Regions from separate parts of the Streptomyces sp. NPDC001544 genome, predicted to be linked through region 3. Evidence: riboswitches for the same ligand, from Rfam matches in the RefSeq annotation. Region 3 holds a riboswitch; each other region holds the start of a gene.
What was found. A riboswitch is a leader RNA that binds a small molecule or an ion and turns the genes downstream of it on or off. The one in region 3 is predicted to bind cyclic di-AMP.
Positions count from the first base shown of each region.

Region 1: linked by a shared signal. The riboswitch ahead of ACFY0F_RS33955 (transglycosylase family protein) and the one ahead of ACFY0F_RS27355 (M23 family metallopeptidase) in region 3 are both predicted to bind cyclic di-AMP.
Region 2: linked by a shared signal. The riboswitch ahead of ACFY0F_RS06885 (C40 family peptidase) and the one ahead of ACFY0F_RS27355 (M23 family metallopeptidase) in region 3 are both predicted to bind cyclic di-AMP.
Region 4: linked by a shared signal. The riboswitch ahead of ACFY0F_RS33785 (M23 family metallopeptidase) and the one ahead of ACFY0F_RS27355 (M23 family metallopeptidase) in region 3 are both predicted to bind cyclic di-AMP.

Region 1 covers NZ_JBIAVN010000020.1:23,164-28,227, reverse strand. The annotation lists gene ACFY0F_RS33970 (DUF501 domain-containing protein) at 1-362, opposite strand, end outside; gene ACFY0F_RS33965 (septum formation initiator family protein) at 389-865, opposite strand; gene eno (phosphopyruvate hydratase) at 977-2,278, opposite strand; gene ACFY0F_RS33955 (transglycosylase family protein) at 2,596-3,309, opposite strand; cyclic di-AMP (ydaO/yuaA leader) riboswitch at 3,314-3,498, opposite strand; gene ACFY0F_RS33950 (transglycosylase family protein) at 3,688-4,716, opposite strand; gene ACFY0F_RS33945 (cytochrome P450) at 4,862-5,064, opposite strand, start outside.
Region 2 covers NZ_JBIAVN010000002.1:338,402-343,465, reverse strand. The annotation lists gene ACFY0F_RS06895 (ATP-dependent Clp protease proteolytic subunit) at 30-668, shown strand; gene ACFY0F_RS06890 (hypothetical protein) at 676-984, shown strand; cyclic di-AMP (ydaO/yuaA leader) riboswitch at 1,290-1,501, shown strand; gene ACFY0F_RS06885 (C40 family peptidase) at 1,505-1,978, shown strand; gene ACFY0F_RS06880 (ATP-binding protein) at 2,081-2,539, opposite strand; gene ACFY0F_RS06875 (helix-turn-helix domain-containing protein) at 2,763-3,683, shown strand; gene ACFY0F_RS06870 (DUF397 domain-containing protein) at 3,693-3,917, shown strand; gene ACFY0F_RS06865 (8-amino-7-oxononanoate synthase) at 3,977-5,064, opposite strand, start outside.
Region 3 covers NZ_JBIAVN010000012.1:111,154-116,217, forward strand. The annotation lists gene ACFY0F_RS27345 (HPr family phosphocarrier protein) at 1-115, shown strand, start outside; gene ACFY0F_RS27350 (GntR family transcriptional regulator) at 264-959, opposite strand; gene ACFY0F_RS27355 (M23 family metallopeptidase) at 1,188-1,958, opposite strand; cyclic di-AMP (ydaO/yuaA leader) riboswitch at 1,972-2,133, opposite strand; gene ACFY0F_RS27360 (M16 family metallopeptidase) at 2,382-3,770, opposite strand; gene ACFY0F_RS27365 (M16 family metallopeptidase) at 3,767-5,064, opposite strand, start outside.
Region 4 covers NZ_JBIAVN010000019.1:135,272-140,335, forward strand. The annotation lists gene ACFY0F_RS33750 (hypothetical protein) at 1-74, shown strand, start outside; gene ACFY0F_RS33755 (hypothetical protein) at 130-306, opposite strand; gene ACFY0F_RS33760 (hypothetical protein) at 303-551, opposite strand; gene ribA (GTP cyclohydrolase II) at 753-1,394, opposite strand; gene ACFY0F_RS33770 (MarR family winged helix-turn-helix transcriptional regulator) at 1,587-2,105, opposite strand; gene ACFY0F_RS33775 (dihydrofolate reductase family protein) at 2,200-3,330, shown strand; tRNA gene ACFY0F_RS33780 (tRNA-Met) at 3,386-3,459, shown strand; cyclic di-AMP (ydaO/yuaA leader) riboswitch at 3,721-3,887, shown strand; gene ACFY0F_RS33785 (M23 family metallopeptidase) at 3,899-4,930, shown strand; gene ACFY0F_RS33790 (aldo/keto reductase) at 5,010-5,064, shown strand, end outside.

The sequences.
Region 1 (5,064 bases), on a different contig from region 3:
GGGAAGCCCGTCAGCTCCTCGATCTCGTCGCGGCGCCGTATGTAGTCCTCGTGCGCGGCGCGGTAGGCGGCCGCGAGCTCGGGGTCGGTGGCCAGCCGCTCCGTCATCTCCTTCATCACGCCCTCGGCCTCGAGCGTGCCGATCGCCGAGGCGGCACGCGGGCACGTCAGGTAGTACAGCGTCGGGAAGGGCGTGCCGTCGGGCAGCCGCGGAGCCGTCTCGACGACGTCCGGCTGCCCGCAGGGGCACCGGTGCGCGATGGCGCGCAGCCCGCGCGGCGGCCGGCCGAGCTGCTGCTTGAAGGCCTCGACGTCGGCGTCGGTGGGCTCGGTGCGCGGGGTGGTGGGAGGGGGCGTTTCCATGCCTGTACGAAAGTCTCTCTGTCGTGTCACTGGTCGGAGGCGTCGGACTTGTCGACCCCGTCCCAGACGTTCGCGTACCAGGGGCGGTCGGCCGCCACCAGGTCGGCGCGCGCCTGCTTGGCCGCGTCGGGGTCGATCACGACGAATCCGGTCTCCCCCGGCATCACGTAGTGCAGCCGCCGCCGGATCTGCTGTTCGGCGTAGGCGTCGTCCTGCCATCGTGCCTTGAGGTCGCGCAGCTCTTCGACCCGCTGCTCGGCCTGCTGCTTCTGCCGCTGCAGATCGGCGATCTGGGCGCGCTGCGAGACGTACTGCCGCATCGGGTAGGCCAGGGCCACCACCATGGTGCAGACCACGAGGGCGAGCAGCGCGGCCCGGCTGGTGAGCCGTGAGCGGCGAGCCTGCCGTTTGGTCTGGGAGCGGTAGACCCGGGCCGCGGTCTGCTCGCCGAGCAGCCGGATCCTGGTCGCGGTGGAGAAACGGTCCCGTTCCTTCGCGGCCATCTGGCTCTCCGCCTCCCCTGGGTGCTTCCTACGTGCGTACGTCCCCGGACACGGTACGGGACCGGGTACGGGGACGTACGTACGACTGGCTGTCGCTTGACCCTGGCGGGGTCAGCCCTTGGAGATCGCGCCCTTGAACCGCGGGAACGCGCTGCGGCCCGCGTACACCGCCGCGTCGTCGAGGATCTCCTCGATCCGCAGCAGCTGGTTGTACTTGGCGACGCGCTCGGAGCGGGCCGGGGCGCCGGTCTTGATCTGGCCGCAGTTGGTGGCGACGGCCAGGTCGGCGATGGTGACGTCCTCGGTCTCGCCGGAGCGGTGCGACATCATGCACTTGAAGCCGTTGCGCTGGGCCAGCTCGACGGCGTCGAGGGTCTCGGTCAGCGAGCCGATCTGGTTGACCTTGACCAGCAGGGCGTTGGCGGTGCCCTCCTCGATGCCGCGGGCCAGGCGCTCCGGGTTGGTGACGAACAGGTCGTCGCCGACGAGCTGGACCTTGTCGCCGAGCTTGTCGGTGATGACCTTCCAGCCGGCCCAGTCGTCCTCGAACAGCGGGTCCTCGATGGAGACCAGCGGGTAGGAGGCGACGAGGTCCTCGTAGTACTCGGTCATCTCGGCGGCGGAGCGGGACTTGCCCTCGAACTCGTACTTGCCGTCCTTGTAGAACTCGGACGCGGCGACGTCGAGCGCGAGCGCGATCTGCTCGCCCGGGACGTAGCCGGCCTGCTTGATCGCCTCGAGGATGAGGTCGAGGGCGGCGCGGTTGGACTCCAGGTTCGGTGCGAAGCCGCCCTCGTCACCGAGGCCCGTGGACAGGCCCTTGGACTTCAGGACCTTCTTCAGGGTGTGGTAGACCTCGGCACCCCAGCGCAGCGCCTCGGAGAAGGACTCCGCGCCGATCGGGGCGATCATGAACTCCTGGATGTCCACGTTGGAGTCGGCGTGCGAGCCGCCGTTCAGGATGTTCATCATCGGCACCGGCAGCAGGTGCGCGTTCGGGCCGCCCAGGTAGCGGAAGAGGGGGAGGTCGCTGGCCTCGGAGGCGGCGTGGGCGACGGCGAGCGAGACGCCGAGGATGGCGTTGGCGCCGAGCGAGCCCTTGTTGTCGGTGGCGTCCAGGTCGAACATCGCCTGGTCGATCAGGCGCTGCTCGGTGGCGTCGTAGCCGACCAGCTCCGGGCCGATCTGCTCGATGACGGCGAGGACGGCCTTCTCCACGCCCTTGCCGAGGTAGCGGTTCGGGTCACCGTCGCGGAGCTCGATGGCCTCGAAGGCGCCCGTGGAGGCGCCGGACGGGACGGCGGCACGACCCGTGCTGCCGTCGTCGAGGCCGACCTCGACCTCGACCGTGGGGTTGCCTCGGGAGTCCAGGATTTCCCGGGCTACGACGACGTCGATGGACGGCACGAGCATCTCCTTCTTGGATGTGACGCTGGAAGTGCGGGGCTGTGTGCCTTGCGGCGGGGCCTTGCGACTAGAGCCTAACCGTCCCCGGGGCATCGGCAGCCGACCGACCGCCCCGTGGACACGGTGACCGTACACATTGTTCCTTGCCGGAACAAAGGGTGGGGTGAAGAGAAGCCCCGAGGGAACGAAAAACCCCGCTCCGGTGCGTACGGGGGAACACGCACCGGAGCGGGGAGCCCGTGAGGGCGGGGGCGGCCCTCACCAGGCCTCCACTGTGGGAGGCATGGTGATGAGGGCACTGTGGTTCGGGTAAGGACCAGGTGTCACTTCAGGTGCAGCTGCTGGCCCGGGTAGATGACGTTGGCGTCGTCGATGATGTCCTTGTTCAGCTGGAACAGCTTCTCCCAGCCGCCGGCGACGTGGTGCTCCGCGGCGATCGAGCTGAGGGTGTCACCCGTGACGACCTTGTACTCGCCATCGCCCTTCTCGACCTTCTTGCCGGTCGGGGTGGTGACGGTCTTCTTCGGCGTCGACCGCACCTCGGAGCGGTTGGCGGCCTGCTGGTCGGTCGAGCGGGTGGTGGTGCCGTTCGACGAGGAGCCGGCGGAGCTCGACGAGCTGCCGGAGTTGCTGGAGCCACTGGAGCTGCTGGAGCCGCTGTACGTGGCGCCGGACAGCCCCTTGCCGCAGACCGGCCAGGCACCCTTGCCCTGCGCGGCGAGGACCTTCTCGGCGATCTCGATCTGCTGGGACTTGCTGGCCTGGTTGGCCTGCGGGGCGTAGTTGGTGCCGCCGTACGCGGCCCAGGTGGAGGCGGAGAACTGCAGACCGCCGTAGTAGCCGTTGCCGGTGTTGATGGACCAGTTGCCGCCGGACTCGCACTGGGCGACCGAGTCCCACTCGGAGGCGGTGGCGGCGGAGGCGCTGCCGGACGCCATCAGCGGGGCGGCGACGGCGGCGCCGGTGACACCGGCGACAGCGATGGCGCGGACGGCCTTGGACGGACGACGGTGCTTGCCCTTGCCGGAAAACAGCATGGATCGATCCCCTCACCGACGCCTGCGAGGTGAGCTGTCGGGTTCGGGCCGGTTGAGTTGCCCGGCCGCACCTCGCGTGGTTCTCGTGCGAGACGCGGCTCCACCCCTAGCCGTTTCCGTCGGTCTGCCGACCTCCGGACCCGGCGCCTACCTTGGGTCCCCCGCTCCTGCCTACGGCGCTTGACGCGACGACTGTTCCCGGGCAGCCGCTGGCAGGATTCGGCGTTGCGGCAGCCGGGGCTCGTGTTGGCGAGCGGTCACGACCGTAGACATGCGATCCGCCGGATTTCAAAGACGATCAGGGCTTCTGAGACTCATCCCACACTTTCACCAAACCGGACAATCAAGCCTAAAACGGGGCGTCAACTACCCCTGCTTTCAACCCTTTTCGACGCTGAGTTCCAGCGTCTGACCGGCGGTGACGTTGTTCGGGTCGGTGCCGATGGCGTCCTTGTTGGCGGAGTAGAGCGCCCGCCACCCGCCCTCGAGGTCAAGGGAGTCGGCGATGGAGGCCAGGGTGTCGCCGGCGTGGACGGTGTACTCGCGTGCGGCGTGACGGCCGGAAGAGGGAGTCGCCTGGCTTTTCGTCACGTCTTCGTCCGCACTGTCGCCCCGATGGCGGCCACCACTGATCGCCCCGGTATCCACAAGGCTCCAAGAACCCCCGGTCTGCCATGAATTGTCCGAGTTGTCGACCTCGGGGCCCGCCGTGGACGAACCGCCACCGCCCTGCGCATGCCCGGAGCCGGAAGAGGCCGTCTTGCCCGACTTGCCCGAAGCGGAGGAGTCGTCCGCAGCGTCGGCACCCTTGCTCGAACTCGGCGGGGGCGAGGCGTCCGACGAGGGGCCGGAATCGGGCGACCCGGATGAACCGGACGCGGAATTCGAGGAATCGGCGGAATTCCCGGAAGTCCCGGAACCCTTCGAACCGGAGGAGTCGGTTGAACCGGATGAATCGCTTGAATGGGAGGAGTTGCCGGAATCGGATGATCCGGAGTCTCCGACGCCCGTGTCGACGTCCACCGAACCGGAATTCGACGTGAGACCGGAAAGCAGGGCACAGGTGGCCCAGGGCTTGGTGCCCAGGTCGGCGAGGATCTTCTCGGCGACCGCGATCTGCTGCGAGCGGCTGGCCTCTTCGGGGCTGGAGGCGTACTCGAGGCCGCCGTGGTTGTCCCAGTCGTCCTGGGAGATCTGCAGGCCGCCGTAGTAGCCGTTGCCGGTGTTGGCGCTCCAGGAGCCGCCGCTCTCGCACTCCGCGACCTTGTCCCACGTGGTCCCGTCGGCCGCGTGCGCGGCGGACGCGCCCATCAGCGGGATGGCGATTGCGGAGCCGGTCACTCCGGCCGCGACGAGGAGAGCCGGAGCCTGACGGGGGCGACGGTGGCGACCGTTCCCGGAGAGCATGCGGTGACCTTTCGCAAGACAGCAGTGACCCAGCGCGGCTAATGCCGTGAGGCACCGCGCTGACGAGTGAACGTATCGGCAGACGATCACTTGTCACAAGTTAATGCCGCGCAGATCACGTGAAGATCACAGAGTTGAACGCCGGTCACTTTTCGTGGTGGCCGCCCTGCTTTTCAGCCGATTGCGGGGCGGGTGTGAACTCCACGGGCAAGGTGCGCAGTCCACGCATGATCAGTCCGCCACGCCAGCGCAAATCGGTTTCTTCCACCGCGAGTCGGAGGTCGGGGACACGGGTGAGGAGGGTGGCGAGCGCGGTCTGGGCCTCCAGCCGGGCGAGCGGAGCGCCGA
Region 2 (5,064 bases), on a different contig from region 3:
AGACAGCGCCGCCCGAGGAGGGGAACACCATGACCCGACCGTCCGCCCGTCACGTCCTGCCCGAGTTCACCGAGCGAACCGGCAGCGGCTACCGCACCGTCGATCCGTACTCCAAGCTGCTGCAGGAGCGGATCGTGCTCCTGGGGGCACCGATCGACGAGGTCTCGGCCAACGACCTCATGGCGCAGTTCATGTACCTGGAGTACGACGCGCCCGACCGGGACATCTCGCTGTACATCAACTCCCCGGGCGGCTCGTTCAGCGCGATGACGGCGATTCACGACACCATGCGGTACGTCACCTGCGACGTGGAGACGGTCTGCCTGGGGCAGGCGGGCTCGTCCGCCGCGGTGCTGCTGGCCGCCGGTACTCCGGGCAAGCGGTTCGCGCTGCCGGGCGCGCGGGTGGTGCTCCAGCAGCCGTCGCTGCCCGAGCCGACGCGGGGTCAGCCGAGCGATCTCGCCATCCAGGCGGAGGAATTGGTCCGGATGCGCGGCCTGCTGGAGGAGCTGCTCGTTCAGCACACCGGCCGCGACCCCGAGCGGGTCGGCGCCGACCTCGAACGGGACCTGGTGCTGGACGCCCGGGGCGCTCTGGAGTACGGACTGGTGGACCGGATCGTGCCCAGCCGCAAGGCCTCGCGCACCGCCACCCCGGACGCGGGGTGAGCCGCCGATGCTGCCACCGGAACTTCCGCCACTGCCGGCCCTGACCCGGGCCGAGGGCGAGTTGATCGACCGTTACCTGGAGGCGGCCGACCTGCTCGGCCGGGTGAATCCGGCGCGGCACGGCCACACCTACAGCGGACTGCGGGCCGCCCAGGCGCTGGTGCGCAAGGCGGTGGAACTGCGCGACGCCCTGGCGCTGATGCACAGCCGTGGCGAGACGGAGCTGCACGAGGCCACCCTGGCGCGGGCGCTGAGGGTGCTGGACGGCGAGCGCCGCACCGCGCGCGTCACCGTGCCCCCGGACGGCACCGGTTGACAGCTTGCGCGTTCACGGCTGAGTCGAAACGGTCCAAAGGACGTACCCACGTTCGGACTAGCAGCGCATCCTTTTCCAGGGCCCTCGAAGTTGCGCGAACCGCCCGGCCGAAGAGCGCCGGGAGGAGCTTCGACCCTGGTCGGAGGGTGCGCCGCTGTCCCGGCAGGGACTCGAACACGAGCCCGTCCACCCGAACGGCTGAGTGGTGAGTAACACCACAAATACTCGGTTCCGTTGGGTTTTTCGGACAGGTGTGGGCGAAGATCCCTGACTGACGACAAGACCCCGCCAAAGCGGCGGGGCGATCCGGGCGGACGCCGAGTCCTGCCGCCGCCTGGATGACCGGTCGACAGGAGTGGATCGGCAGGAGTGGAGGACCCAGGCAAGACGGGTCGCCGGAGCGGACAGCCGTCCGTCTCCGAGCAGCCCTTGGGGTGAAGCCGCGGCAACGCGGCCGGGCAACTTCGCCAGCCCGAATCCGACAGGTCATCCTTCACAGGCGGCTGACGAAGGGTTGCGCATGACTGCGCTCAATCGTGTCCCGTCGCTCATGGCCCGGGCCGGCACGGCCTCGGCATTCGCCATCGCCGCCGTCGGCGGCTCGATAGTCGTTCCCGGTGTCGCCACAGACGCCGCTGCCACGACTCCGGCGACGAAGGCGCTCCAGGTCGCGGCGTCCAAGAAGGGCGCACCGTACAAGTGGGGAGCCACCGGTCCCGGCAGGTTCGACTGCTCCGGCCTCACGCTGTACTCGTTCAAGAAGGCGGGCAAGAAGCTGCCGCGGACGGCAGCCCAGCAGTACAACAAGACCCACCACATCTCCGCCGGCAACCGCAAGGCCGGAGACCTGGTCTTCTTCCATTCGGGCTCGAACGTCTACCACGTCGGCATCTACGCCGGGAAGGGGAAGATCTGGCACGCCCCGAGGACCGGGGACGTGGTGAGGCTGCAGAAGATCTGGACGAAGAGCGTCTGGTACGGCCGGGTCAGCTGACCCGCAGTCACGCGCCGCACGGTCCCGGGCACAGGGCCACACCCGGAACCGTGCGAGCCGTGCGGGCCCATACGGACCCCTGCAGGCCCGTGCCGGGCCCCTCTAGGGCTCCTGCTGCCCCGCTGTCGTGACCGGCCTCGCCGGGAGTGCCCACGGCAGCTCGACGAACACCGTCTTGCCTCCCTCGCGGGTGGGCCGCACCCTGAGCCTGCCGCCGCACTCGGCGGTCAGCCAGCGGATGATGACCATGCCGCGGCCGTTGTCCTGCTGCACGGCGGCGGGCAGCCGCTTCGGGAAGCGGGGATGGCTGTCGGTGACACCGACGCGCAACTGCTCGTCACGGTCGAGCGCGAGGGCCACCGTGAAGGTGGGCGACTGCCCGAAGGTGTGCTGTACGGCGTTGGTGGCGAGCTCGGAGACGATGAGCCGGACGGTGTCGCAGACGCCGGTGTCCGGCTGGAGCCCCCATTCCGCCAGGATGCCCACCACATAGCTGCGGGCAGCGGAGACCGAGGCTGGATCGCTCGGCAGAGTGATGGATGCTTCCAGATGGTCCGCCATGGCGACGTCGTCCCTTTCCCACGGGACCGCAGTCCGACACGGAGCGGATGGGTTCGAGTACGGTCCCGCACTGGTGCTTCGTCGCCAGACTGCCATCAGCGCGCCGGTCACGGGTGAGAACCACCAGGATATGCATATATCTGTCGCTCAAAGCGGTGAACTCTACGACGGCAGACCGTATTCGGGCGGCGCGCGCGGAGTAATGGCGAGTAAGGAGTGGCCCATGCAGAACGGTCCCGCGGTGCGCCGCCGGAAGCTGGGCGCCGAACTGCGCGAGCTGCGCACCGGCGCGGGCCTCACCAGTGGTGAGGCCGCCCGTCTGGTGGGCTGGCACCAGTCCAAGGTCAGCCGGATCGAGACCGGCGCCAGTGGGGTGAAATCGGCCGATGTCCGGTTACTTTTGGACGCCTACGGTGTGACCGACCGCCAGCAGCGCGAGCTGCTGCTGGTGCTGGCCGGGTCGGACGACGTCGGCGGCCGGCACCACTGGTGGCACGCCTACCGCGGGGTGCTGCCGCCCGCCTACCGTGACTTCATCAGCCTGGAGTCGCAGGCGAGCGAGATGCGCACCCTGGAGACATCGGTGGTCCCGGGGCTGCTGCAGACGCCGGAGTACGCCCGCGCGGTCACCGGGGCGGCCGTCGGCAGAAGCCACGACGGTCCCGACGGCACTGGCGGCCCCGACGGCACGGTCGGTCCCGACGCCCCCGACGACGCCGAGGAGCGGCTGGACGCTCTGGTGAAGGTCCGGCTGGCCAGGCAGGACGTGCTGCGGTCGGATCCGCCGCTGGTGCTGAGCGCCGTTCTGGACGAGGCGGTGCTGCGGCGGGAGGTCGGCGGGCCGGAGGTGATGGCCCGGCAGCTTCAGCGGCTCCTGGAGGCGGCGCGTCTGCCGCAAGTGCGCCTCCAGGTGCTGCCCTTCTCCGCCGGGGCGCATATCGGTATCACCGGCCCTTTCGTTATCTTCTCATTTCCGAGCACTTCCGATCTGGACGTGGTTGTTCTCGACCATTTGACGAGTAGCCTCTACCTCGAGCGGAAAGAAGACCTCCGGGCCTACTCGGAGGCCTTCAACACCCTTCAGATCCACGCCCTTTCACCCGAGGACTCGCTGGATTACATCGCCGGGATAGGCGGCGCGTAAGGAGGCACCATGTCTGCACTGCCTCGGAACGTACCCTCCAGTACCGATCTGCACGGTGTGCGGTGGCTGCGCAGCAGCTACAGCACCGGAGCGAACAACTGCGTGGAGACGGCCCGCCCGCACTCCGGTCCCTGGACCGGGCTGCTCGCCGTGCGCGACTCCAAGGACCCGGCCGGACCCGCGCTGCTCTTCTCCCCCGGGAGCTGGGCGGAGTTCGTCGCCGCGCTCCGGTGACCTGCTGACCGCTTCCGGTCAGTTTCCGTCCAGGCGATGCACGGCCGTGTCACGCCGACTCATGGTCGCGTCTCGCCGATCACTCGTACAGCGCGTTCGATCTCGGCCCCGGAGAGGTCCGCCCGCGCGGTCAGCCTGAGCCGTGAGATGCCGTCGGGCACGGAAGGAGGACGGAAGCAGCCCACGGCCAGGCCCGCCGCCCGGCATGCGGCCGCCCAGCGCACCGCCTCCTCCGGGGACGGGGCACGTACGGAGACCACCGCGGCGTCCGGACGCACCGCTTCCAGCCCCGCGGTGGTCAGGCGTGCGTGCAGTTCGGCGGCCACCGCGCGGGAGCGCGCCGCCCGTTCCGGCTCGCGGCGCAGCAGCCTGAGGGCCGCGAGCGCCGCTCCGGCCGCAGCGGGTGCGAGGCCCGTGTCGAAGATGAAGCTCCGGGCCGCGTTGACCAGGTGGTCGATGACCCGTGCCGGTCCCAGCACCGCACCGCCCTGACTGCCCAGCGACTTCGACAGGGTGACGGTGACGACGACGTCGTCCGCGCCGGCGAGTCCGGCTCCGTACGGTGCTCCCCGGCCGCCGTCGCCCAGCACACCCAGGCCGTGTGCGTCGTCGACGACCAGCCCGGCGCCGTACGCCCGGCAGGTCCCGGCGAGCGCGGACAGCGGGGCCGCGTCCCCGTCGACGGAGAACACCGTGTCGGAGACGACGACCGCGGGCCCCTCGTGCGTGGCCAGTGCCTTGCCCACCGCCTCGGGATCGGCGTGCCCGACGACCTGCGTGGTGCCCCTGGCCAGCCGGCATCCGTCGATGAGGGAGGCGTGGTTGCCCGCGTCGGAGACGACGAGGGAGCCGTGCGGCCCGAGCGTGGTGACCGCCGCGAGGTTGGCGGCGTATCCCGAGGAGAAGACCAGGGCCGCCTCGAAACCGCAGAAGGCGGCCAGCTCGCGCTCCAGCTCGGTGTGCAGTTCCGTGGTGCCGGTCACCAGCCGGGACCCGGTGGAGCCGCCGCCCCAGGTCCGGGCCGCCGCTGCGGCGCCCTCGGTGACCTCGGGGTGGCGGGCCAGACCGAGGTAGTCGTTGCTCGCGAGGTCGAGGAGCGGCGAGTCGGCGGCCCGGGGCCTGAGGGTCCGGACCAGTCCGGCGCGGC
Region 3 (5,064 bases):
CCAGGGCGGCGAGGAGATCGTGCTCGCCTCCGACGCCGAGGGTGCGGACGCCGCCCTGGACCGTCTGGCGAAGCTGGTCTCCGAGGGGCTCGAGGAGCTGCCCGAGACCGTCTGAGCCCGGACCGCACAGAACGGCGGAGCCGCGTCGCCCTTTCCGGGCGGCGCGGCTCCGCCGTTTCACCGGGAATTCCGGGCGCACCACGAATTCGGACAGGGGGAAATACACCTCGCCGAATTACTCCTCTTTGTATACGGCGCCCGTGTTAATGCCGCAGGCTCGGCATGTTTACGGCTTGTTGCGAAGTCCTCACACGTTCCGGGCGGTCGGCGCCGCCCGGGAAACGCAGCCGGTGGGCGGCCGTCGCCCGCTCGGTGTGCAGCAAGGTGATCGCCCGCGCGCGTTCGCCGTCGCCGCGCGCCACCGCGTCCACGATGGCGCCGTGCTCCGCCCAGGACTCCACCGGATCGGCGGGTGCCTCCACCGCGTACATCCAGGCGATCTTGTGCCGCAGCTGGGTGAGCACGGAGGTCAGTGCGTGGCTGCCGGAGGCCTGGGCCAGCGTCTCGTGGAACCAGCCGCCCAGGGAGCGCAGATCCTCGCTGCTGCCCCTGCGGGCCCGCTCCTGACCCAGTCTCACCAGGCCGCGCAGCACCTTCAGATGGGCCTCCGTGCGCCGTTGGGCGGCCCGGGCGGCACCGAGCGGCTCCATCAGCACGCGCATCTCCAGCAGGTCGGCGGCCTCCTGCTCGGTCGGTTCGGCGACGCACGCGCCCGCGTGCCGCCGGGTCACCACGAAGCCCTCGGCCTCCAGGGTGCGCAGGGCCTCGCGGACGGGGACGCGCGAGACGCCGTAGCGGCGGGCGAGGAGCTCCTCGGTGAGCCGGCCGCCGCGCTCGTAGACACCGGCCACGATGTCGTCCCGGATCGCCGTGCATACCGAGTGCGCCGGAATACGCATACCGACCTCCGCCAATAATCCCCGTGAAACGCCGCCGATTGACGTCCGTTCCGTGACTCTATTGCAATGGGCGGGAATTTCCGACGGCGGGTCGGAATCCATGGAGTTTTTTTGGACAGTGGCGGCCGGCAAGGTGGCGCGGAAACCACGAAAGCCCCGGCTCTCGGGCCGGGGCTTCGGGTGGGGGGTGGATCTTGGGGGAACCGAGAGATCCGGGGGGATCCCGGGTCAGACGTTCACGCCGTGCTTGCGGAGGTAGGCGATGGGGTCGACGTCCGAACCGTAGTCGGGGCCGGTGCGGGCCTCGAAGTGGAGGTGCGGCCCGGTGGTGTTGCCGGTCGAGCCGGACAGGCCGATCTGCTGGCCCGGGGTGACCTTCTGGCCGACCGAGACCCCGATGGACGACAGGTGGCCGTACTGGGTGTACATGCCGTCGGCCATCTTGATCACGATCTGGTTGCCGTACGCCCCGCCCCAGCCGGTGGACACCACGGTGCCCGCGCCGACCGCGTGGACGGCGGTGCCGCTCGCGGCGTGGAAGTCGATACCGGTGTGCGAGCCGGACGACCACAGGGAGCTGCTGGCCTGGTAACCGGTGGAGACGTACGAGCCGGTGATCGGCGCGACGAACTGGTTCAGCCGCTTGCGCTCGGCCGCACGGGCCGCCCGTGCCTTGGCCTCCCGCGCTGCCTCGCGCGCCTTCTGCGCCTGCTCGGCGGCCTTCTTGCGCGCGGCCTCCTCGGCCGCCTTCCGCTCGGCGGCCTCCTTCTGGGCGTCGGCCTGGGCGTCGATCTGCTCGGGCACCGAGTCGCTGATGGTGATGACCGGGGTGAGGGCGGTCTGCTCGGGCGCGGGCGCGGGCTCGGCGGCGAGCGCCGGAGCGGCGAGGGCGCCGATGGCGCCGGTGGTGGCGAGGGCCGCGACGCCCGCGGCGCGGGCGGTGGTGCGGTGCATCCGGCCGGGACGGCGGTGCTTCCCGGTGGCGCGGGTGAACGCCATGAAGTGGCTGATCCTTTCCTTCCTTCTCGCCTACCGGGTTAGCTGACGGGTTCGGAGCAGGAAGGTCTCCTACGGGCCCCCTCGCGGTGTGCGCGGGCGTCCGATTCACCCCAAGGGACGATGGGTCCCCGGCTCCCCTGGCTCGCGCCGTACGGGGACTCGGCGATGGCTGTCCGGTGCCGCGGGTGCGGCGCGATGCCTGACGAACAGCCCGGACGACGCTAAGCGGCGCACCTTTCAATCCTCAAACGCAACAGGGCTTTTGTAGCGCATCCCACAGGGCAGACAGGCAACCTCCGCCCCAATTCGGACATCCTGCTCAGACTTCGGGAACACCGTGGGGCCCTGGCGATCCATCGGTCACCAGGGCCCCACGCGCGCGTGCCGCTGCCGCGCGGCTGCCGGCCTTGCCGGGCTTGCCGGTTACTCGGCGGTCACGACGGAGACCTCGCCGACGCCGAGCGCCTCGACGGGCTCCTTGATCTGTGCCGCGTCCCCGACCAGGACCGTCACCAGGCGGTCCACCGGGAAGGCGTTGACGACCGCGGCGGTCGCCTCCACCGTGCCGGTCGCGGCGAGCTGCCGGTACAGCGTCGCCTGGAAGTCGTCGGGCAGGTGCTGCTCGACCTGGTCGGCCAGCGTGCTCGCCACGGCGGCCGCCGTCTCGTACTTCAGCGGCGCCACCCCGACGAGGTTCTGCACGGCCACGTCGCGCTCGGCGTCGGTGAGCCCCTCCGCGGCGAGCGTGCGCAGCACCGTCCACAGGTCCTGCAGCGCGGGACCGGTGTTCGGGGTGTCCACGGAGCCGCTGATGGCGAGCATCGAGGCGCCGTTGCCCTCGGGGCCGGACCTCAGGACCTGCCCGAACGCGCGCACGCCGTAGGTGTAGCCCTTCTCCTCGCGCAGCACACGGTCCAGGCGGGAGGTGAGGGTGCCGCCGAGGCAGTAGGTGCCGAGCACCTGGGCGGGCCACACGCGGTCGTGCCGGTCGGGGCCGACGCGGCCGATGAGCAGCTGGGTCTGGACGGCGCCCGGACGGTCGACGATGACGACGCGTCCGGTGTCGTCGGCGGTCACCGGCGGCACCGGGCGGGGCTGGGCCGAGGAGCCCTGCCAGACGCCCAGGGTCTCGCCGAGCAGCGCGTCCAGATCGATGCCGGTCAGGTCGCCGACCACCACGGCGGTGGCGGTGGCGGGCCGCACATGCCGGTCGTAGAAGGCGCGGACGGCGGCCGAGTCGATCTTGGCGACGGTGTCCTCGGTGCCCTGGCGCGGCCGGGACATGCGGGAGGTCGCCGGGAAGAGCTGCCGGGACAGCTCCTTGGCGGCCCGGCGGGAGGGGTTGGCCAGCTCGTGCGGGATCTCGTCGAGGCGGTTGCGCACCAGCCGCTCGACCTCGCCGTCGGCGAACGCGGGCGCCCTGAGGGCGTCGGCCAGCAACCCGAGCCCCTTGGCCAGGCGGGAGGCCGGGACCTCCAGGCTGAGGCGGACGCCGGGGTGGTCGGCGTGCGCGTCGAGCGTGGCGCCCGCCCGCTCGAGCTCGGCGGCGAACTCCTCGGCCGAGTGCTTGTCCGTGCCCTCGGAGAAGGCCCGGGCCATGATCGTGGCGACACCGTCCAGACCGGTCGGCTCGGCGTCCAGGGGGGCGTCCAGGAGCACCTCGACGGCGACGACCTGCTGGCCGGGGCGGTGGCAGCGCAGGACGGTCAGGCCGTTGTCGAGCGCGCCGCGCTCGGGGGCCGGGAACGCCCACGGCCTGGCCTCGCCCGCCTGGGGCTGCGGGTGGAACTCCATAGCGGCGAGCTCGCTCACTTGCCGGCCTCCTCGTTCGCGTTCTGGTCGGCGTCCGCTTCCACGGTGGCCTCGGACTCCGGGTCCTCGGGTACGTCCACGTCCTCGGTCTCCTCGGCGGCCTCCGCGGAGACCGGCTCGTAGACGAGCACCGCGCGGTTGTCGGGGCGCAGGCGGGCCTTGGCGACCTCCTGGACCTCCTCGGGGGTCACCTCGAGGACGCGCTGGACGGCCGTGAGGGCGAGCTGCGGGTCGCCGAAGAGGACCGCGTACCGGCACAGTTCGTCGGCGCGGCCCGCGACCGTGCCGAGCCGGTCCAGCCACTCGCGCTCCAACTGGGCCTGGGCGCGCTCCATCTCCTCGGGAGTGGGGCCCTCCTCGGCGAACCGGGCGAGCTCCTCGTCGATCGCGCTCTCGATGACCGGCACCTCGACGTCGCCGGAGGTCTTCACGTCCAGCCACCCCAGGGAGGGCGCCCCGGCCAGCCGCAGCAGCCCGAAACCGGCCGTGACCGCCGTGCGGTCACGTCGTACGAGCCGGTTGTACAGGCGGGAGGACTCGCCGCCGCCGAGAACGGTGAGCGCCAGGTCGGCCGCGTCGCACGCGCGCGTGCCGTCGTGCGGAAGCCGGTAGGCGGCCATCAGGGCGCGCGCCGGGACCTCCTCCACGACGACCTCGCGCAGCTGCTCGCCGATGACCTCCGGCAGCGAGCCGTCGCGCGGCTGGGGCTTGCCGTCGTGGCCGGGGATCGAGCCGAAGTACCGCTCGATCCAGGCGAGGGTCTGCTGGGGGTCGATGTCCCCGACGACGGAGAGGACGGCGTTGTTCGGCGCGTAGTAGGTGCGGAAGAACGCGCGCGCGTCCTCCAGCGTCGCCGCGTCCAGGTCCGCCATGGAGCCGATCGGCGTGTGGTGGTAGGGGTGGCCCTCGGGGTAGGCCAGGGCGGTCAGCTTCTCGAACGCGGTGCCGTACGGCACGTTGTCGTAGCGCTGCCGGCGCTCGTTCTTGACGACGTCCCGCTGGTTCTCCATGGACTCGTCGTCGAGGGCGGTGAGCAGCGAGCCCATGCGGTCGGCCTCCAGCCAGAGCGCGAGCTCGAGCTGGTGGGCGGGCATGGTCTCGAAGTAGTTGGTGCGTTCGAAGCTGGTGGTGCCGTTCAGCGAGCCGCCGGCCCCCTGCACCAGTTCGAAGTGACCGTTGCCCTTCACCTGCCCGGAGCCCTGGAACATCAGGTGCTCGAAGAGGTGAGCCAGACCGGTACGTCCCTTGACTTCGTGACGGGAGCCGACGTCGTACCAGAGGCAGACGGCCGCGA
Region 4 (5,064 bases), on a different contig from region 3:
ACCGCTCGATGGGCGACAACGCCATGCGGATCACGGAAACGGGCGAGGAGTACCTCGGGTTGCTTTCGGCGTGAGCGACGCGTGAGCGGAAGTCACCCAGCAGCACGGCTACTTCGGTCGGCCCGGGGCTCACAGGGCGTTGCGCAGGACGACGTAGACGGCGGTACCGATGCCCACGCTGAGGATGGTGCGGCGGCCGAAGGCCAGGTGGACGCCGATCGTGACGGCCACGGCGAGCAGCGCGAACCACGTGCCGTGCGGGTCGCTGACGACTGTGCCGCGCAGCGCGGTCACCGCGAGGATCATGAGGATGCCCACCGGCATCCGGAGGCGGCCGGGTGGCTGAGCAGGTTGGCGGCCGACGCGGCTACGGCGCATCCCACCGCGGCCCGCACCCGCTGGTCCACCGCCAGGCCTAACAGGGCGACGCACAGCAGCATCAGCAGCGGCGGCCCCCAGCACGCCGTGGCCACGGTGACCGGCAGCGGCGCGACCGGCCACCGCAGCCGGGGCACGAGCAGAGCCGCCCCGCACAGCAGGGCGGCGGTCACGGGGGCGACACACCGTTCGTCATCGAGTGACGGGGCGCTCATTGCCGCGGCCGACAACAGCCGTCGGCTACGCCGCCGCGACCTCTCTTCAGCGGCTTCTCGTTCTCGGCGGCCCCGCTGTGGCCGTGGTCTGCCTGTTGGTGGTCGGCGCGGTGCTCCTGCGGCGCCGCTCTGCCAGGTCCTGGTGATCAGGTGGCCCGTTCAGCCCACGCCGAGTTCCGTCAGCTCCGCGAGTGGCAGGGTGTGCTGGGTCTGCAGCACCTTGGCCCGCAGGTAGCGCACGTTGTGGGCGGTGGTGAAGACCCCCGTGGGAACCCGGTCGCGCACGTCGATGCCCAGGCCGCGCAACTGGTCCGCCTTGTCCGGGTTGTTGGAGAGCAGGTCCAGCTCCGCGATGCCGAGCGCGCGGAGCATCTGGGCGGCCGCCGTGTAGTCGCGGGCGTCCTCCGGCAGACCGAGCGCGGCGTTGGCCTCGTACGTGTCGAGGCCCTGGTCCTGCAGGGCGTACGCGTCGAGCTTGTTGTAGAGGCCGATGCCGCGGCCCTCCTGGCGGAGGTAGAGCAGGACACCGCCGCGGTCGGCGATGCGTTCGACCGCCTCGCGCAGTTGGGGGCCGCAGTCGCAGCGGGCCGAGCCGAAGACGTCCCCGGTCAGGCACTCGGAGTGCAGTCGGACGAGCGGGACGGTGCCGGGGGCGGGGCTGCCGAGCACGACGGCCACGTGCTCCTGGCCGTCGGTCAGGCCGTGGAAGGTGACGAGGTCGGCGTCGACGCTGTAGCCGTCGTGGAAGCGCAGCGGTACCCGGACGCGGGCGCGCGGGGTGGCGGCGGGGGTGTCGGGCATGCGGGTTCTCCGGGTCCGGTGGTCAGGGCGGGCTCTGCTTAAGATTTGAAGCAGTTCCACGCCGGGGACCCTACTACTGCTTCAATTTTGAAGCAACCAGTTTTGGAGCAACCAGTTTTGAAGCAATCAGTTTTGAAGCGACAGGTGCGCGGCCCGGCCGCCGAGGCCCCCGCCGGGAACGGTAAGGGCCGGTCAGGAACAGGGAGGGGAGGACCGGCGCCGCCAGGGCACCTCGTCGGGTGCCGGCCGGGCCGTCCCGTCACCCTGGAGCGCCCGCACGATCCCCCCGCAGATCTCCTCCAGCTGTTCGACCTGCTCGGGGGTGAGCTGGTCGAACAGCGACGCCCGCACGGTCTCGACGTGGCCCGGAGCCGCGCGCTCCAGCACCGCCATCCCCTCGTCCGTCAGGGCGGCGATGCTGCCCCGCTTGTCCCACCGGCAGTTCTCGCGCCGCACCAGCGCGTCCTTCTCCAGCCGTGTCACCGCGTAGGTCAGCCGGCTCCGGGTGATCTTCAGCGCCTCGGCGAGGTCGGTCATCCGCAGCCGGCGCTCCGGCGTCTCGGAAAGGGTGGCCAGGATGGAGTAGTAAAGGTGGGGCATGCCCGCGTCGTGCTGGAGCTGCCGGTCCAGCGCGTCCTCCAGGAGATGGGTCGCGGCCACGTATGCGCGCCAGGCGCGCTGCTCCTCGGGGGTGAGCCAGCGGGTCGTCATGCCACCAGTGTAGGTTTGTTTCAAACTTGAACCAAGATCCCGGATTCGCCGGATCCGGATCCACACCCGCCCGCCTCCCGAAGAGAGCGCGTCGATGCCCCGTCCGTACGTCCTGCTGTCCGCCGCCGTGTCCCTCGACGGGTACCTCGACGACACCGGCCCCGACCGGCTGCTGCTGTCCAGCCCGGCCGACTTCGACCGGGTCGACGAGGTACGGGCGTCCGTCGACGCGATCCTGGTCGGCGCCGGCACCATCCGCGCCGACAATCCGCGCCTGCTGGTCAACTCGCCCGAGCGCCGGGCGTCCCGGCTCGCCGCCGGGCAGGCGGAGTACCCCCTCAAGGTCACCGTCAGCGGCTCCGGCGACCTGGACCCGGACGCGAACTTCTGGCACACCGGCGGCGAGAAGGTGGTGTACACCACGGACGAGGGCGCCGAGCGGGCCCGCGGTCTGGCCCTCGCGGCCGACGTCGTCCCACTGGGCCCCGGCCTCGACTGGCCCGCGCTGCTCGAACACCTCTACGCGGTGCGCGGGGTACGCCGCCTGATGGTCGAGGGCGGCGGCACCGTCCACACCCAGCTGCTGCGGCAGGGACTGGCCGACGAACTGCAGCTCGTCCTGGCCCCCCTCCTGGTCGGCGACCCGGCCGCCCCCCGCCTCTTCGGACCCGGCGGCTACCAGGCCGGCCGCCTGCGGCTGCTGGAGACCCGCCGTATCGAGGACGTCGTCCTGATGCGCTACGAGCCGACCGCCCCCGGCACCGGCCCCTCGGCCGCCCCCGCCGACCGCCACTGGCTGCGGATCGCCTGCGAGCTGGCCGCGCTGTGCCCGCCCTCCAAGACGGCGTTCAGCGTCGGGGCGGTGGTCGTGGCCGCCGACGGCACGGAGCTCGCGCGCGGCCACTCGCGTGAAGGCGGCGACCCCGTGGTCCACGCGGAGGAGGCGGCGCTGGCCAGGATCCGGCCCGACGACCCCCGGCTGGCCGGTGCCACGGTGTACAGCAGCCTCGAACCGTGCGCCCGGCGGGCCTCCCGGCCGGCGCCGTGTGCCCGGTTGATCCTCGACGCGGGGGTGCGGCGGGTGGTCACGGCATGGCGGGAGCCGGACACGTTCGTCACCGGGGCCGACGGGAGCGGACTGCTGGCGGCCGGGGGCGTGGACGTGGTCGTCGTGCCGGAGTACGAGGCGGCGGCGAAGGTGCCGAACCGGCACCTGCCGGGCTGATCGGAAAGGCGTGTGCGAGGTGTCCCGCGGATGACGTACACTGGTGACACAACGACGCGGGGTGGAGCAGCTCGGTAGCTCGCTGGGCTCATAACCCAGAGGTCGCAGGTTCAAATCCTGTCCCCGCTACTGAAGGCTCAGGGCCGGAATCCAGCACAGGGATTCCGGCCCTGAGTGTTTTTTGCGCCCCCGGTAGTCCGCTTGCAGCCTCCCACGGTCCGCCGTGGCATCCGGGCCGTGGTCAACTCGCCCGGTTTTCACCGTCCTTGGTGTGTAAGTCCTTCGGTGAAAACGCTAATGATCAAGCCAGATCTCTTGGAAACCGACGGGTAGGCCTATTAACGTTCGATAACGCAGCGCGGTCGTCCCAGCCGTCACCCGAGACGGCTCCGTGCGCACGCGCCGAATCCCGAAAGGGAACCGGGGAACCACCACTTTGGGGTGAATCGCACGAATGCCGTTGTGAGCTCGTCGAGTTCACGGCCGGTATACGCGCGTAGGAGACCTTCCTGCTCCGAACCCGTCAGCTAACCCGGTAGGCGTCACGGAAGGAAAGGAGCACGCCCGAGTGGCGTCCAACCCGCCTGCCCCCACAGCCCCGTTCGCGCCGAGCCGGCGCACCGACACCTTCGTCTACGGCGACTACCGCACCGACGAGGGCCCCTGGGAGGAGTGGAACCCCACCGAGGGGTCCCTCCGCCCGGAACGCGGCCGGCACCGGGTCACCAAGCAGCGCGGCGGGGGACTCGCCCGCAGCTCCACCGTTCTGGGCGTCGGCGTCATCGCCGCCGTCGGCGCGGGCGGCATCGCCAGCGCCAACACCGGCAAGCCGCCGGTTTCCCTATCCCTGCCCGACCTGCCCTCCGTCGGCTCGCTGCTGGGCGACCACACCGACGGCGCCAAGGTCACCGCGGCCAGCCTGACCGACGTCGGCGTGGCAGCCGCCGACAGCGACCAGGGCGGCACCGACGCCGGCGAGGCCCTGCGCAACCGGATCATGGCCCAGGCCGAGCGGCAGAAGAGCCAGGCCGACGGCAAGGCCACCGCCGCCGCCGTGGCCGCCGCCGGGAAGCAGTCCGCCGCCGTGGCCGCCAAGGCGGAGCAGGAGGCCGCGGTCAAGGCCGCCGCCGCCAAGGAGAAGGCCGAGGCCGCCGTCAAGAAGCAGGCCGAGGCCGACCGCCTCGCCAAGCTGGCCGCGCAGTACACGCTGCCGACCTCCTCGTACACGCTCACCGGCACCTTCGGTCAGCCCGGCGCCATGTGGTCCTCCGGCTACCACACCGGCCTTGACTTCGCGGCGCCGACCGGCACGCTCATCAAGGCCATCCACAGCGGCACGATCACCGAGGCGGGCTGGGCCGGCGCCTACGGCTACCGCACGATCCTCACCCTCGACGACGGCACCGAGCTGTGGTTCTGCCACCAGTCCTCGATCAACGTGAAGGTCGGCCAGAAGGTCCAAACCGGTGAGGTCATCGGCCGCGTCGGCGCCACCGGCAACGTCACCGGCCCGCACCTCCACCTCGAGGTCCATCCCGACGGACAGCCCACCGCCATCGACCCGATGGCGTGGCTGCACGGCAAGGGCCTCAACCCCTGACGGGACCCCGACGCATGAACGAGGTGCCCGTGACCGCCAAGCGGAATGCGGGCCACCGCTGAGGTTGTTGAAGAGAAGCATGACTTCTCTTCGCAAGCTCGGCCCCTCCGACCTCGAGGTCTTCCCGCTCTCCC